Regions from separate parts of the Streptomyces sp. NPDC014764 genome, predicted to be linked through region 1. Evidence: riboswitches for the same ligand, from Rfam matches in the RefSeq annotation. Region 1 holds a riboswitch; each other region holds the start of a gene.
What was found. Region 1 has a riboswitch for cyclic di-AMP ahead of ACF1AG_RS11460 (NlpC/P60 family protein). Riboswitches for the same ligand answer to the same signal wherever they lie in the genome.

Region 1 (4,587 bases):
CGGCCTGCGCGGCGCGCGCGTTCGGCGCCTGCGACAGGGCGGCGTCACGGGCCGTGTCGCCGGCCGAGCGTGCCGCGCGGTCGGTGCCGCCGGTGATCCGGGCGCGCTCCTCGGGTGACATCCGGGACAGCGCCTGGCGGGCGGCGGACAGCTTCTCGGTGATCGTCCGCTTGTGGCGCCCGAGTTCGGCCCGGCGGGTGGTGAGCGTCTTCACCTCGACACGGGCCGCGCCGCGCAGCTTCTCGATCTCCCGGAGCTGGGCGCGCACCCGGCCCAGCTCGGCGTGGTGGCGGCTGCCTGCGCGTTCGGCGACGGCGGCGCCGTCGAGATAGGCGTCGGGGTCGTCGGACAGCATCAGGCGCAGGGCGGGGTCGAGTCCCCCGTCGCGGTACTGCGCTGCCGCGACCGTCCCGAGGGCCTCACGGGCCTCGTTGAGCCGCGCCTGGGCGCGGGCCGTCTCGTCCTGGAGGTCGCGCAGCCGCTCCCGCGCCGAATCCGCCTTCTCCTTGACGCCGTTGTACTTCTCGGTCGCGACCTCGGCCTCGCGGTACAGACGGTCCACGTCCGCGCCCGCGGGCGCCGGCCGCGGAGCCGCGTGTGCCGCTCCGTCGAAACCGGCCGTCGTGGCCGCTCCCGCCAGGACGACTGTGACGGCCGCACGGGCCGTGGTGCCGCCCGCCGGGCGCTGCCGTGACCTGCGGTGCGCTGCCACCCTCCAAGCCGTCCTTCCCGTCGACGCCCGCCGGAGCCGGACGACTGCCCGGCGGTCCGGCGGCGGGGTGACAGGGGAGCCGTCCGCCGCCGGACCCTTTCCTCGGCGGTGGTGTCCGGCCGCCGCTCCTGACCGAGCGGCGATGCGGAGCCGGTCACCTGGGGCAGGACGCTAGGCCCGGCCGCGCGGCACGGGATACGAGTTGTGCGGAACTGTCGTCCACGGACCGCCGCGTGACCGTAAGTGACCGTTGGGGTGCGCACGGCGCTTCGTTCTCACTCAGGGTGATGACCGATGTGGTGAAGGCGGGAAAGGTGAGGGCGGCGGAATGCTATGGGACGCCCCTGGCTAGGCTCCGGCCTCATGGACGTACTCCTCCACATCTTCGTCGGTCTGCACATCATCGGCATCGCGTCGCTGCTCGGCGGCTTCCTCACCCAGATGAAGGCGATGGGCGCGGGCACCGCCCGCTTCGTCCCCGCGATGCTGCACGGAGCGCTGACGATGCTGGTCACCGGCGTCGCCCTCGTAGGCCTCAACGAGGCCCAGGACCACTCCGTCGACCACATCAAGATCGGCGTGAAGCTGGCGCTGCTGATCGTGATCCTCGGCCTGGTCTACGTGAAGCGGGACGAGGAGAAGGTGGACAAGGGCGTCTTCGGCCTTGTCGGCCTGCTGACCGTGGCGAACATCTTCATCGCGGTCCTCTGGACCTGAGCCCGCGCCCCGGGGCGCCGGGCACCGCCGCCGACACGGAACCGCCGACCGAGCCGTCACCGGCCCGGTCGGCGGTTCCGTTTCCGTCTGTCCGGGAGGCCGTCAGGCCGGGCGGACGATGCTGTGGATCGCGGAGTCGCCGTCGTAGTAGATCGACTCCTCGCGGACGTACGTGCCCGGCTTCGGAGCGTGGATCATCATGCCGTTTCCGATGTAGATGCCCACGTGGGTGACGTCGTCGTAGAAGAAGACCAGGTCGCCGGGCCGGGCCTGGGACACCGGGACGGTGGTGCCCGCGTTCACCTGGTCGTAGGTGGTGCGCGGAAGGGAGACGCCGGCTGCCTTCCAGGCGGCCTGGGTCAGCCCCGAGCAGTCGTAGGAGCCGGGGCCGGTCGCGCCCCAGACGTACGGCTTGCCGATCTGCGCGCGGGCGAAGGCGAGGGCCTTCTCCGCCTTGGTGCCGTACGACGAGTCGGCCGGCGGGGTCCCGGTCGAGCCGGTGGACCCGGAGCCCTCCGAGGTGCCGCCTCCCTGCTGCGCGGCTTCCTCGCGGGCCTGCTCCTGCTCCGCCTGCTGACGGGCCAGCTCCGCGGCCTTGCGGGCGGCCTCCTCCTGCTTGCGCTTCTCGATCGCGGCGAGCCGAGCCTTCTCCTCGGCGGTCAGCTTCGACAGCAGTCCGCGCGCGTCGGCGAGCTTCTTCTGGACGGTTGCCTTGGCCGTCTTCAGGTCGCCCTGCGTCTCGGTGAGCGTGCGGAGACTCTCGGTGGCCTCCTGCCGCTTCTTCATCGTCTCGGTCTGCTGGGTGACGTAGTCGTCCACCGCCGCCTTCTGGCGGCCGGTCATCCGGTCCAGCACCTGACGCTGGTCGAAGATGTCCTGCGGGGTCTCCGCGAGCAGGAACGTCGCGGTGTCCGGCATGCCGGCACCGGTGCGGTACTGGGCGGCGGCGTAGGAGCCCAGTTCCGAGCGCGCCTCGTTCAGCTTCTGTGTGCGCTTCGCCACGTCGTCGAGGAGGGTGTCGACGCGCTTGCGCTGCTTGGTGGTCTTCTCCTTGGCCGCGTTGTACTTCTCGGTCGCCGACTCGGCCTGGCGGTAGAGGTCGCCGACCTTCTTCTCGACCTCCTCCAGGCTGGGCCGGTCCTCGCCCGGCGAGGCGTCGGCGGTCTGGGAGAGCAGGGCCACGGAGGTGAGCGCGGCCGTGGCGAGGGCCGGGGTGCGTATGCCTGCCACGCGCGGGCCCGGGGTGCGCGACTTGCGGTGCGACGCCAAGGGAGGCGACTCCTTCCAGTGCTCCGCCTACCGGGTTAGCTGTCGGGTTCGGGCGGGTGTGTGGAAGGGTTGCCCTACGGCCGCTCCGAAGAGTGGGCCGATTCACCCCAAGTCTCGGTGGGTCCCCGGCTCCGGCTGCCACGGTGGACAGTGACGGACTCGGCGGAGGCCGCGCGGCCCGGCGAGGTTCGCCGGCGGGGGACGAGCGGCCCGGACCGCACGGTAGCCAACTGGTGTGGCCCTTGTGAAGGTTGATGGGTGATATGCCCGATACATTTTCGTGACCTTCCGGTGGGTGTCACGCACGGTGAGGCGGCGACCGTGGAGGGTGCCCGCCGTGGCGCCTCCGGGAGAGGCCGGGGGATGTTTCCGGGGCGGCCCCGGGTTGTCGGTGGAGCGCCCTAGACTCGGAGAGCGATGAGCAGCCTCTTTGACGACAGCTTCCTGGCGGACCTCCAGGCCCAGCGCGGCCCGGCGGACGAGCCCCCGCCGCCGCCCGAGGACGAGCACGCCCCGGAGCCCCTGCCGGACGATCTGTTCGGCGGGAAGTTCGACGTGCCCCCGGAGCGGGACTCCTACTACCGGGACGGCGCCCCGCGCCCGGTGATCGACTCCGCCGCGCTGCTGGAGGGGTTGAACGACAACCAGCGCGCCGCGGTCGTGCACTCCGGCTCCCCGCTGCTCATCGTCGCGGGAGCCGGGTCCGGCAAGACTCGCGTGCTCACCCACCGCATCGCCCACCTGCTCGCCGAGCGGGACGTCCACCCCGGCCAGATCCTCGCGATCACCTTCACCAACAAGGCCGCGGGCGAGATGAAGGAGCGCGTCGAGCAGCTCGTCGGGCCCCGGGCGAACGCGATGTGGGTCATGACCTTCCACAGCGCGTGCGTCCGCATCCTGCGCCGGGAGTCCAAGAAGCTCGGCTTCACGTCGTCCTTCTCGATCTACGACGCCGCCGACTCCAAGCGTCTGATGGCCCTGGTCTGCCGCGACCTGGACCTCGACCCCAAGCGCTTCCCGCCGAAGTCCTTCAGCGCCAAGATCAGCAACCTGAAGAACGAGCTGATCGACGAGGAGGACTTCGCCGCCCAGGCGACCGACGGATTCGAGAAGACCCTCGCCCAGGCCTACGCGCTCTACCAGTCCCGGCTGCGCGAGGCGAACGCCCTGGACTTCGACGACCTGATCATGACGACGGTCAACCTGCTCCGCGCCTTCCCCGACGTCGCCGAGCACTACCGCCGCCGCTTCCGGCACGTCCTGGTCGACGAGTACCAGGACACCAACCACGCCCAGTACGCCCTGGTGCGCGAGCTGGTCGGAGGCGCCTCCGAGCACCCCGTCGACGTCCCGCCGGAGGCCGAGGTGCCGCCCGCCGAGCTGTGCGTGGTGGGCGACGCCGACCAGTCCATCTACGCCTTCCGCGGCGCGACGATCCGCAACATCCTCCAGTTCGAGGAGGACTACCCGGACGCGACGACCATCCTGCTGGAGCAGAACTACCGCTCCACCCAGACGATCCTCTCCGCCGCCAACGCCGTCATCGAGCGCAACGAGTCCCGCCGCCCGAAGAACCTGTGGACCAACGCCGGCTCGGGCGCGCTCATCACCGGGTACGTCGCCGACACCGAGCACGACGAGGCGCAGTTCGTCGCCGACGAGATAGACCGCCTCACGGACGCGGGCGAGGCCAAGGCCGGCGACGTCGCCGTCTTCTACCGCACCAACGCCCAGTCCCGTGTCTTCGAGGAGATCTTCATCCGCGTCGGCCTGCCCTACAAGGTCGTCGGCGGCGTGCGCTTCTACGAGCGCAAGGAGGTCCGGGACGTCCTGGCCTACCTGCGGGTGCTGGCCAACCCCGAGGACTCGGTGCCGCTGCGCCGCATCCT
Region 2 (4,587 bases), on a different contig from region 1:
GCAGCACGGGGAGGGTGGCGATGCCCTCGCGCAGGTCGGTGCCGGGGGTCTTGCCGGACTCGTGGGAGTCGGAGGCGATGTCGAGGACGTCGTCGGCGAGCTGGAAGGCGACGCCGAGCCGCTCGCCGTACTGGGTGAGGACGTCGACGACGGTCTCGTCGGCGCCGGACATCATCGCGCCGAACCGGCAGGAGACGGCGACCAGGGAGCCGGTCTTGCCGCCGAGCACGTCCAGGTAGTGGTCGACCGGGTCGCGGCCGTCCTGCGGGCCCGCGGTCTCCAGGATCTGGCCGGTGACCAGCCGCTCGAACGCCTCGGCCTGCACCCGCACGGCCTCCGGGCCGAGGTCGGCCAGGATGTGCGAGGCGCGGGCGAAGAGGAAGTCGCCGGTGAGCACGGCGACCGAGTTGCCCCAGCGGGTGTTCGCGCTCGCGACCCCGCGCCGCACCTCGGCCTCGTCCATCACGTCGTCGTGGTACAGCGTGGCCAGGTGGGTGAGCTCCACCACGACGGCCGACGGCACGACGCCGGGCGCGTAGGGGTCGCCGAACCGGGCGGCGAGCATGACGAGCAGCGGGCGGAACCGCTTGCCGCCGGCCCGCACCAGGTGCTGGGCGGCCTCCGTGATGAACGGCACCGCGCTCTTGGTGGCCTCGAGCAGCCCTTCCTCGACAGCCGTCAATCCGGCCTGGACATCGGCTTCCAGAGCCTGGTCCCGCACGCTCAGCCCGAACGGCCCGACGACGGTCACGAGGGGTCTCCTGTCTGCTGGTGTCTGCTGGCGGTTACACGGTTTGTCGATAGGTCGCTGCCACCACTCGAGTCAGCGTATCCGGTCAGGTTTCGATCACCGCCAGGGCCCGGGGTCACAAGCAGGGCGATACGGGATCAGAAGCGGAGTGTTTTTGATCGGCTGATAACAACGGACATACCTCGGTTTCCCGGACACAGCGACCCGTGGACCATCCTGCATCACCCCGCAGTCCGATTTGCCGTCATTGATGGGCGAATTCCTCTTGGCGGCAAATGCACCCACGGCCGCCGTCCCGTGAGGTGAGTCACGCGCCGGACGGCCTCCGGGACACCCTCGCACACGCCCGTCAGGCCGCTCCACACAATGGAGTTGACGGTTGGCGACAGCAAAGGATCAAGCACGCAAAACCACCCATCTCAAGATCAAACGGGGCCTTGCGTGATCGTCGCACTTGTTCCCGACATGTGCTCTCGCATACGTTCCGGGCCTGCCGGGTGGACGCCGAGTCCTGCCGCCACCCGCATCACACCCGACGACCAACTCACGCACGGCAGGAGCGGGGGACCCAGGTAAGTCGCCGTACCGGACACCGCGCCGGGACGGCTCGGGGTGAAGCCATGCCCGCAGGGGCACGGCCGGGCACTCTCCCGCCCGAACCCGACAGCTCACCTCGCAGGCGTAGGAGAGGAACCCAGACATGCCCGTCATCGCTTCGTCACGCCGCCGCCTCGTCCGCACCCTCGCCGTCGCCGGCACCGGCGTCGCCGTGGTCGCGCTGCCGCTGTTCGGCGCCACCAGCGCCTCCGCGGCCCCCTCGGCCCAGGCCACGACCGCCGCCTCCACGACCGCGTACCCGGACAACCTCGACGGCTGGATCCGCGAGGCGATGGACGTCATGGCGCAGAACGGCATCCCCGGCTCCTACGACTCCATCCACCGCAACATCATGCGGGAGTCGTCCGGCAACCCGGCCGCCATCAACCTGTGGGACTCCAACGCCGCCATGGGCACCCCGTCGAAGGGCCTGCTCCAGGTCATCGACCCGACCTTCCAGGCGTACCACGTGCCCGGCACCGCCTTCGACCCGTTCGACCCGGTCGCCAACATCGCCGCGGCCTGCAACTACGCCGCCGACCGCTACGGCTCGATCGACAACGTCTTCGGCGCGTACTGAGCCGACCTCTGACGGCCGAGACCGGCCGTCTTCCCGAACAGTCGCTCGAGGACGACGGCCACGCCGTCGTCCTCGTTCGACAGGGTGACCTCGTCGGCCACCGCCTTCAGCTCGGGGTGCGCGTTGGCCATGGCGACGCCGTGACCCGCCCACCGGAACATGGGGACGTCGTTCGGCATGTCCCCGAAGGCGACCGTGTCCTCGGGGCGCAGCCCCAGATGCTCGGCGGCCAGCGCGAGACCGGTCGCCTTGGTGACCCCGCACGGCTGGAGCTCCACCGTGCCCGGCCCCGACATGGTGACCGTGGCCAGCGAGCCGACCACGGACCGGGCCGCCGCCGCCAGCGCGTCGTCCGACAGGCCCGGGTGGCGCAGCAGCACCTTGCTGATCGGCCGCTCCCACAGGTCGTCGCGCCGCTCCACCCGCACCGACGGCAGCTTCGGGTGCGGCATCCGGTAGCCCGGCTCGATCAGCGTCAGCCCGTCGACCCCGTCCTGGTCGACCGCGGCGTACACCTCCCCCACCTCGGCCTCGATCTTGCCGAGCGCGGTCTCCGCCAGCTCCCGGTCCAGCCGGACCGACCACAGCATCCGCTGCGCGGCGGCGTCGTAGACCTGCGCACCCTGTCCGCACACCGCGAGCCCCGTGCAGCCGAGGTCGTCGAGCAGCGACCGCACCCTGGGGGCCGGCCGGCCGGTCACCACGAGGTGCCGGACACCGGCCCGCTCCGCCCGGGCGAGGGCGGCGAGGGAGCGGTCGGAGAGGGTGTCGTCACCACGCAGCAGCGTCCCGTCCAGGTCGGTGGCGATGAGAGAACGATCGGTGGGTGCGGCCATGATCAGAGAATACGGACAAGAGGACCGTCCGATTCACCGCGCCCGTATGCCCGCGCATTGGGTGCGTTTTGCCTTCTTGTGCCGCCGATACGCGACCGGTTGAGACCTGTTTTCCCTTTTGACCGGAACACGGTGCGCTCCACCGCGCCCCGGCTCCGGGAGTCGTCCCCTATTACAGAAGCCCACCGGGACGCGACCCCGTAACGTGTGGCACGGCCACGGACACGTGGCCCACCCGCGCACACGAAAGCGAGGCAGCACCCGATGCCCCCCTTCGATGTCCCCGAGGGCGACCCCTTCGGCCCGCACAACCTGCCGTACGGCGTCTTCTCGCTCCCCGGTTCGGCGGAGCGCACCGTGGGCGTCCGGCTGGGCGACCACGTCCTCGACGCCGGCGCGGCGGCGCACGCCCTGGGCTCCCCCTACGCCTCCCTGCTCGCCCGCCCCACCCTCAACCCGCTGCTGGCGGCGGGCCGCACCGCCTGGTCGGACGTGCGCCGCGCACTCACCGCGTGGGTGACGGTCCCGGCGCACCGGGAGACCGTCGAGCCCTTCTTCCACCCGCTCTCCGAGGTGACCCTCCATCTGCCGTTCGAGGTCGCGGACTACGTCGACTTCTACGCCTCGGAGAACCACGCGCGGAACGTCGGGCAGATCTTCCGCCCCGACGCGGCCGACTCCCTGACCCCCAACTGGAAACACCTGCCGATCGGTTACCACGGCCGCTCCGGCACCATCGTGGTGTCCGGCACCGACGTCGTGCGCCCCTCCGGGCAGCGCAAGGCGCCCACCGACACCGCCCCGGTCTTCGGCCCGTCCGTGCGGCTCGACATCGAGGCCGAGGTCGGCTTCGTCGTCGGCGTCCCCTCCGAGCAGGGCCGGCCCGTGCCGCTGAGCGCCTACCGCGACCACGTCTTCGGCCTGTGCCTGCTCAACGACTGGTCCGCCCGCGACGTCCAGGCCTGGGAGTACGTGCCCCTCGGCCCGTTCCTCGGCAAGTCCTTCGCCACCTCGGTGTCGGCGTGGATCACCCCGCTGGACGCCCTGGACGAGGCCCGCGTCGCCCCGCCCGAGCGCACCCACGGCCTGCTGCCGTACCTGGACGACTCCGGTGAGGAGCCCGGCGGCTACGACCTGCGCATCACCGTGACGATCAACGGTCACGACGTCTCCGAGTGCCCCTTCTCCACCATGTACTGGACGGCCGCCCAGCAGCTCGCCCACATGACGGTGAACGGCGCCTCCCTGCGCACCGGCGACCTCTACGGCTCCGGCACGGTCAGCGGCCCCACCGAGCGGGAGCGCGGCTCTCTGCTGGAGCTGACCTGGAACGGCCGTGACCCACTCGAACTTCCCGACGGCAAGCGGGCGTTCCTTGAGGACGGCGACGTGGTGACGCTGTCCGCCTGGGCGCCCGGGCCGGACGGGGTGCGGGTGGGCCTCGGCGAGGTGACGGGACGGGTGGTCCCCGCGTCCTGATCCCTCCGGCCCCACCGAGGCGCACAACCACGCTGACTCGCACCGCCCTTCGCCGTCATACTTGGCGTCGGGCGGTGCGTTCGTCCTCCGTGCCTGGCGCACCGCACCGCCGCACGCCCCCGAGCCGCTTCTTCCGACAGGATCCGGAGCCCATGGCATGACGTACTGCCTGCTCCTGCTGAGCGTGGTCGCCGTGACCGCCGCCGTGCCCGTCCCCCGCCTGCTGACCCGCGCGAAGTGGCCGGAACGGGAGCCGGTCGTCGCCCTGTGGGTGTGGCAGTGCCTGGTGGCCACCGTGCTGCTGTGCTGTCTGACCGCCCTGGCGCTGGGCGCCGCCGCCGTCT
Region 3 (4,587 bases), on a different contig from region 1:
GGTTCGGGGCGAAGCCGCCCTCGTCGCCGAGGCCGGTGGCCAGGCCCTTGCCCTTCAGCACCTTCTTGAGGGTGTGGTAGACCTCGGCGCCCCAGCGCAGCGCCTCGGAGAAGGACTCCGCGCCGATCGGGGCGATCATGAACTCCTGGATGTCCACGTTGGAGTCGGCGTGCGAGCCGCCGTTCAGGATGTTCATCATCGGCACCGGCAGCAGGTGCGCGTTCGGGCCGCCCAGGTAGCGGAACAGCGGCAGGTCGCTGGCCTCGGAGGCGGCGTGCGCGACGGCGAGCGAGACGCCGAGGATGGCGTTGGCGCCGAGCGAGCCCTTGTTGTCGGTGGCGTCCAGGTCGAACATCGCCTGGTCGATCAGGCGCTGCTCGGTGGCGTCGTAGCCGACGAGCTCCGGGCCGATCTGCTCGATGACGGCCAGCACGGCCTTCTCGACGCCCTTGCCCAGGTAACGGCCGGCGTCGCCGTCACGGAGTTCGACGGCCTCGAAGGCGCCGGTGGAGGCGCCGGACGGGACGGCGGCACGACCCGTGCTGCCGTCGTCGAGGCCGACCTCGACCTCGACCGTGGGATTGCCTCGGGAGTCCAGGATTTCCCGGGCTACGACGACGTCGATGGACGGCACGAGCATCTCCTTCTTGGGATGTGACGCGGGTGAGCGGGGCCGCGGGGGCCCTGCGGGTCCGAGCCTAACCGGCTCCGGGCGATCGGCCATCTCGCCGCCCGCCTCATGGACAGAACCGAGAGTAAATTGTTTCCGAGCGGAACAAAGCCCGTTGGGCAAACCGTGACCGTAATGCGTCCGGACATGACCCCGCCCCGGTGCGTACGGGGGAAGAAACGCACCGGGGCGGGGAGCCCGTGGGAACGGGGAGGGACCTGGCGGTCTGCCCTTACTTCAGGTGCAGCTGCTGGCCCGGGTAGATGAGGTCGGCGTCGTCGACGATGTCGTCGTTCAGCTCGAACAGCTTGGCCCAGCCGCCCTTGACGTCGTGCTCGGCGGCGATGGAGCTGAGGGTGTCGCCCTTGACGACCTTGTACTCGCCGTCACCCTTCTCGACCTTCTTGCCGGTCGGGGTGGTGACGGTCTTCTTCTCGGCCTTCTTCTCGGCCTTCGGCGCGGCCGGGCGCTCGGCGGAGCGGGAGGCCTTCTGCTCGCTCTCACGCGACTCGGCGGAGCCGGACTCCTGCGAGGAGCCCTCGGCGGAGCCGCCGTCGTAGGAGGCGTTGGACAGGCCGGTGCCGCAGACCGGCCAGGCGCCCTTGCCCTGGCCCGCGAGGACCTTCTCGGCGATCTCGATCTGCTGGGCCTTGGTGGCCTGGTCGGCGGTGGCGGCGTACTGGGTGCCGCCGTAGCCGGCCCAGGTGGAGGCGGAGAACTGCAGACCGCCGTAGTAGCCGTTGCCGGTGTTGATGGACCAGTTGCCGCCGGACTCGCACTGGGCGACGGCGTCCCACTCGGACGCGGTGGCCGCGGAGGCGGTGCCGGACGCCATCAGCGGGCCGGCGACGGCGGCGCCGGCGACACCGGCGATGGCGATGGCGCGAGTGGCCTTGGACGGACGACGGTGCTTGCCCTTGCCGGAAAACAGCATGGATGGATCCCCTCACCGACGCCTACGAGGTGAGCTGTCGGGTTCGGGCCGGTTGAGTTGCCCGGCCACGTCCCTCCCGGGACGCGGCTTCACCCCGAGCCGTACCGGACGTCAACCGTCCGGTCGCGGCACTTACCTGGGTCCCCCGCTCCTGCCTACGGCGCATGACGCGACGACTGTTCCCGTGCTGCCACTGGCAGGATTCGGCGTGGCGGCAGCCGGGGCCCGCGATGGCGAGCGGTCACGACCGTAAGCACGCGATCGGCGGAATATCAAAGATGATCAGGGCCTCTGAGACCTATCTCTCACAGTCCTTATTACGGACATTCAGCCCTTATCGCTCCGTCAACTGCCGCCGCTCCCGGGCGCCTTCGACCGCCCCTCTCCGGCCGCTATTCGGCGGTCCCACCGTCCACCAGAAGTCGCTGACCGGGCAGGATGAGGTTCGGGTCGTCGCCGATGACCCGCTGGTTCTCGACGTAGAGCGCCGTCCATCCGCCGGTCAGGGCAAGGGAGTCGGCGATGGAAGTCAGACTGTCGCCGTCCTGGACGGTGTAGCGGTCGTCGGCGATACCCGCGGGCGTGCCCGTGGGAGGTGAGGCGTGCCGGCCGGACGACGGGGTCCCGGCGCCGGCGGTCCCGCCCTCCTGCGCGCTGGGGCCGCGATGGCGGCCCGAGCCGTTGCTCTCGGACTCGGCGGCGGTCGAAGAACCGGCGCTCTGCCCGGACTTGTCCGACTCGTCACCTTCGGGGGTGGCGGAGGCGGACGGGGAGGCTCCAGGGTTCGCGTCACTCTTCGTCTCACGGGATGAATCGGATGAACCCGACCGGTCCGACGAGGAGGCGGAAGAGGAAGTATCACCTGTTTCCGGCGTACCGGACGGGGTGGTCGTCCCGCCGGTCCGGGTGTCGTCGTCGTCCGTGCCGGTCGGCACGCCCGGGTCGACGTCCGGGGACGCGGTGTCCTGGTTCAGCCCCGTGAGCAGGCCGCAGGCGCGCCACTTGCCGACACCCTGGTCGGCGAGGATTCTCTCGGCCACGGTGATCTGCTGGTTGCGGCTGGCCGCGTCGGCGCTGGGCGCGAACTCCAGGCCGCCGTGGTTCTCCCAGTCCTCCTGGGTCAACTGCAGGCCGCCGTAGTAGCCGTTACCGGTGTTCTGGCTCCAGGAGCCGCCGCTCTCGCACTCCGCGACCCGGTCCCAGGTCTCACCGTCCGCCGCACTGGCGGCGCCCGCCCCGAGGAGCGGGATCGCGATCGCGGATCCGGTCACCCCGGCGGCGACGAGCAGAGCCGGAGCCTGGCGGGGGCGACGGTGTCGGCCGTTCCCGGAGAGCATGCGGAAGCCTTTCACTCGGCAACAAAGACCGGTACGGGCGAGCAGAACCGTGCCGCGCGCCGTACTTGATGGGTGAACGTATAGGCAGTCGATCACTTGTCACAAGTTCATGCCGTGCAGATCACATGAAGATCACAGAGTTGAGCATGCCTCAGGTTTCCGCACACCGGCCCCCGGGCACGGACAGGAAGGTCAGGTCTGCCCTGAACGCGGAGGGGAGAATTCCACCGGAAGCGTGCGGAGTCCCCGCATGATGAGGCCGCCGCGCCAGCGCAGTTCGGCCGGATCGGCGGCGAGCCGGAGGTCCGGAAGGCGCGTCAGAAGCGTGGCGAGCGCGGTCTGTCCCTCCAGGCGCGCGAGCGGGGCGCCCAGGCAGTAGTGGATGCCGTGCCCGTACCCCAGGTGCTGGTTGTCGCGCCGGCCCAGGTCCAGGGTGTCCGGGTCGGCGAACCGCTCCGGGTCCCGGTCGGCCGCGGCCAGCACGACGAGCACCGGGTCGCCGGTCTCGATCCGCTGCCCGCCGATGACGACCGGCTCCGTGGCGAACCGCCAGGTCGCCATCTCCACCGGGCCGTCGTGGCGCAGCAGTTCCTCCACGCCGGTCTCCAGCAGCCCGTGGTCCCCCTCGGCCAGCGCCCGCTGCAGACGCTCCCGCTGCTCGGGGTGGGTGAGGAGGGCGTAGGTGCCGTTGCCGATGAGGTTGACCGTCGTCTCGAAGCCGGCGAAGAGGAGGATGAACGCCATCGCGGCGGCCTCGTTCTCCGTGAGGTGCTCGCCGTGGTCGGAGGCGCGGATCAGACCCGAGATGAGGTCCTCGCCGGGGACGGGCTCGGCGGGCAGCGCCTGACGCTTGCGGTGGATCAGCTCGGCGAGGTAGCCGCGCATCTTCTTCACCGACCGTGCCACTCCGCCGCGGGGGCCGCCACCGTGACGGATCATCATGCCCGCCCAGTCCCGGAAGTCGTCCTGGTCCTCGCGCGGGACGCCGAGCAGGTCGCAGATGGCGTAGATGGGAAGGGGGAAGGCGAAGTCGTGGATGAGGTCGGCGGTGTCGCCGCCGCGCGTGAAACGGTCGATGAGGTCGTCCGTGAGCTCCTGCACGCGGGGAGCGAACTCGGCGACGCGGCGGGGGGTGAAGGCCTTGCTGACCAGGCGGCGCAGGCGGGTGTGGTCCGGGGGGTCGATGTTCAGCAGGTGCGTCATGAGGTCGGCCTGCCGCTCGCCCGGGATCCCGGTCTTCCCCTTCGCGTGCGCGGGCTCGTCGTGGTGCGCGGGGTTCTTCGACAGGCGGTTGTCGGCGAGGGTCTGACGGGCGTCGGCGTAACGGGTGACCAGCCAGGCGTCCACGCCGCTGGGGAGCTTGGTCTTGTGCACGGGGGCGTGTTCGCGGAGCCAGGCGTAGGCGGGGTAGGGGTTGGCTGCGAACTCCCAGGTGAAGAGGTCGGGGGGTGAGGGGGGTGACTGGTCACGCATGGGGCGACCCTAACGGGCGGGGGTTGCGGGGCGGGGGCCTGTGCGGGTGGGTGAGGGCTGAGTGCGCAGTTCCCCGCGCCCCTTCAGGAGGGGGGTGGCTCGCGCCGCCGGGCCCGTGCGGGTGCGTGGGGGCAGGGCGCGCAGTTCCCCGCGCCCCATCAAGAGGGGGTGGC

Region 2: another riboswitch for cyclic di-AMP. It lies ahead of ACF1AG_RS25425 (transglycosylase SLT domain-containing protein); the one in region 1 lies ahead of ACF1AG_RS11460 (NlpC/P60 family protein).
Region 3: another riboswitch for cyclic di-AMP. It lies ahead of ACF1AG_RS21580 (transglycosylase family protein); the one in region 1 lies ahead of ACF1AG_RS11460 (NlpC/P60 family protein).

The regions. Positions count from the first base shown of each region.
Region 1 is NZ_JBIBXY010000003.1:595,620-600,206, reverse strand. Features, by position in the region: gene ACF1AG_RS11470 (NlpC/P60 family protein) at 1-712, opposite strand, end outside; gene ACF1AG_RS11465 (hypothetical protein) at 1,076-1,429, shown strand; gene ACF1AG_RS11460 (NlpC/P60 family protein) at 1,532-2,698, opposite strand; cyclic di-AMP (ydaO/yuaA leader) riboswitch at 2,706-2,873, opposite strand; gene pcrA (DNA helicase PcrA) at 3,116-4,587, shown strand, end outside.
Region 2 is NZ_JBIBXY010000012.1:166,445-171,031, reverse strand. Features, by position in the region: gene ACF1AG_RS25430 (polyprenyl synthetase family protein) at 1-751, opposite strand, end outside; cyclic di-AMP (ydaO/yuaA leader) riboswitch at 1,278-1,446, shown strand; gene ACF1AG_RS25425 (transglycosylase SLT domain-containing protein) at 1,452-1,928, shown strand; gene ACF1AG_RS25420 (HAD family hydrolase) at 1,892-2,764, opposite strand; gene fahA (fumarylacetoacetase) at 3,029-4,243, shown strand; gene ACF1AG_RS25410 (M56 family metallopeptidase) at 4,401-4,587, shown strand, end outside.
Region 3 is NZ_JBIBXY010000008.1:135,519-140,105, reverse strand. Features, by position in the region: gene eno (phosphopyruvate hydratase) at 1-634, opposite strand, end outside; gene ACF1AG_RS21580 (transglycosylase family protein) at 903-1,604, opposite strand; cyclic di-AMP (ydaO/yuaA leader) riboswitch at 1,609-1,777, opposite strand; gene ACF1AG_RS21575 (transglycosylase family protein) at 1,997-2,941, opposite strand; gene ACF1AG_RS21570 (cytochrome P450) at 3,134-4,414, opposite strand.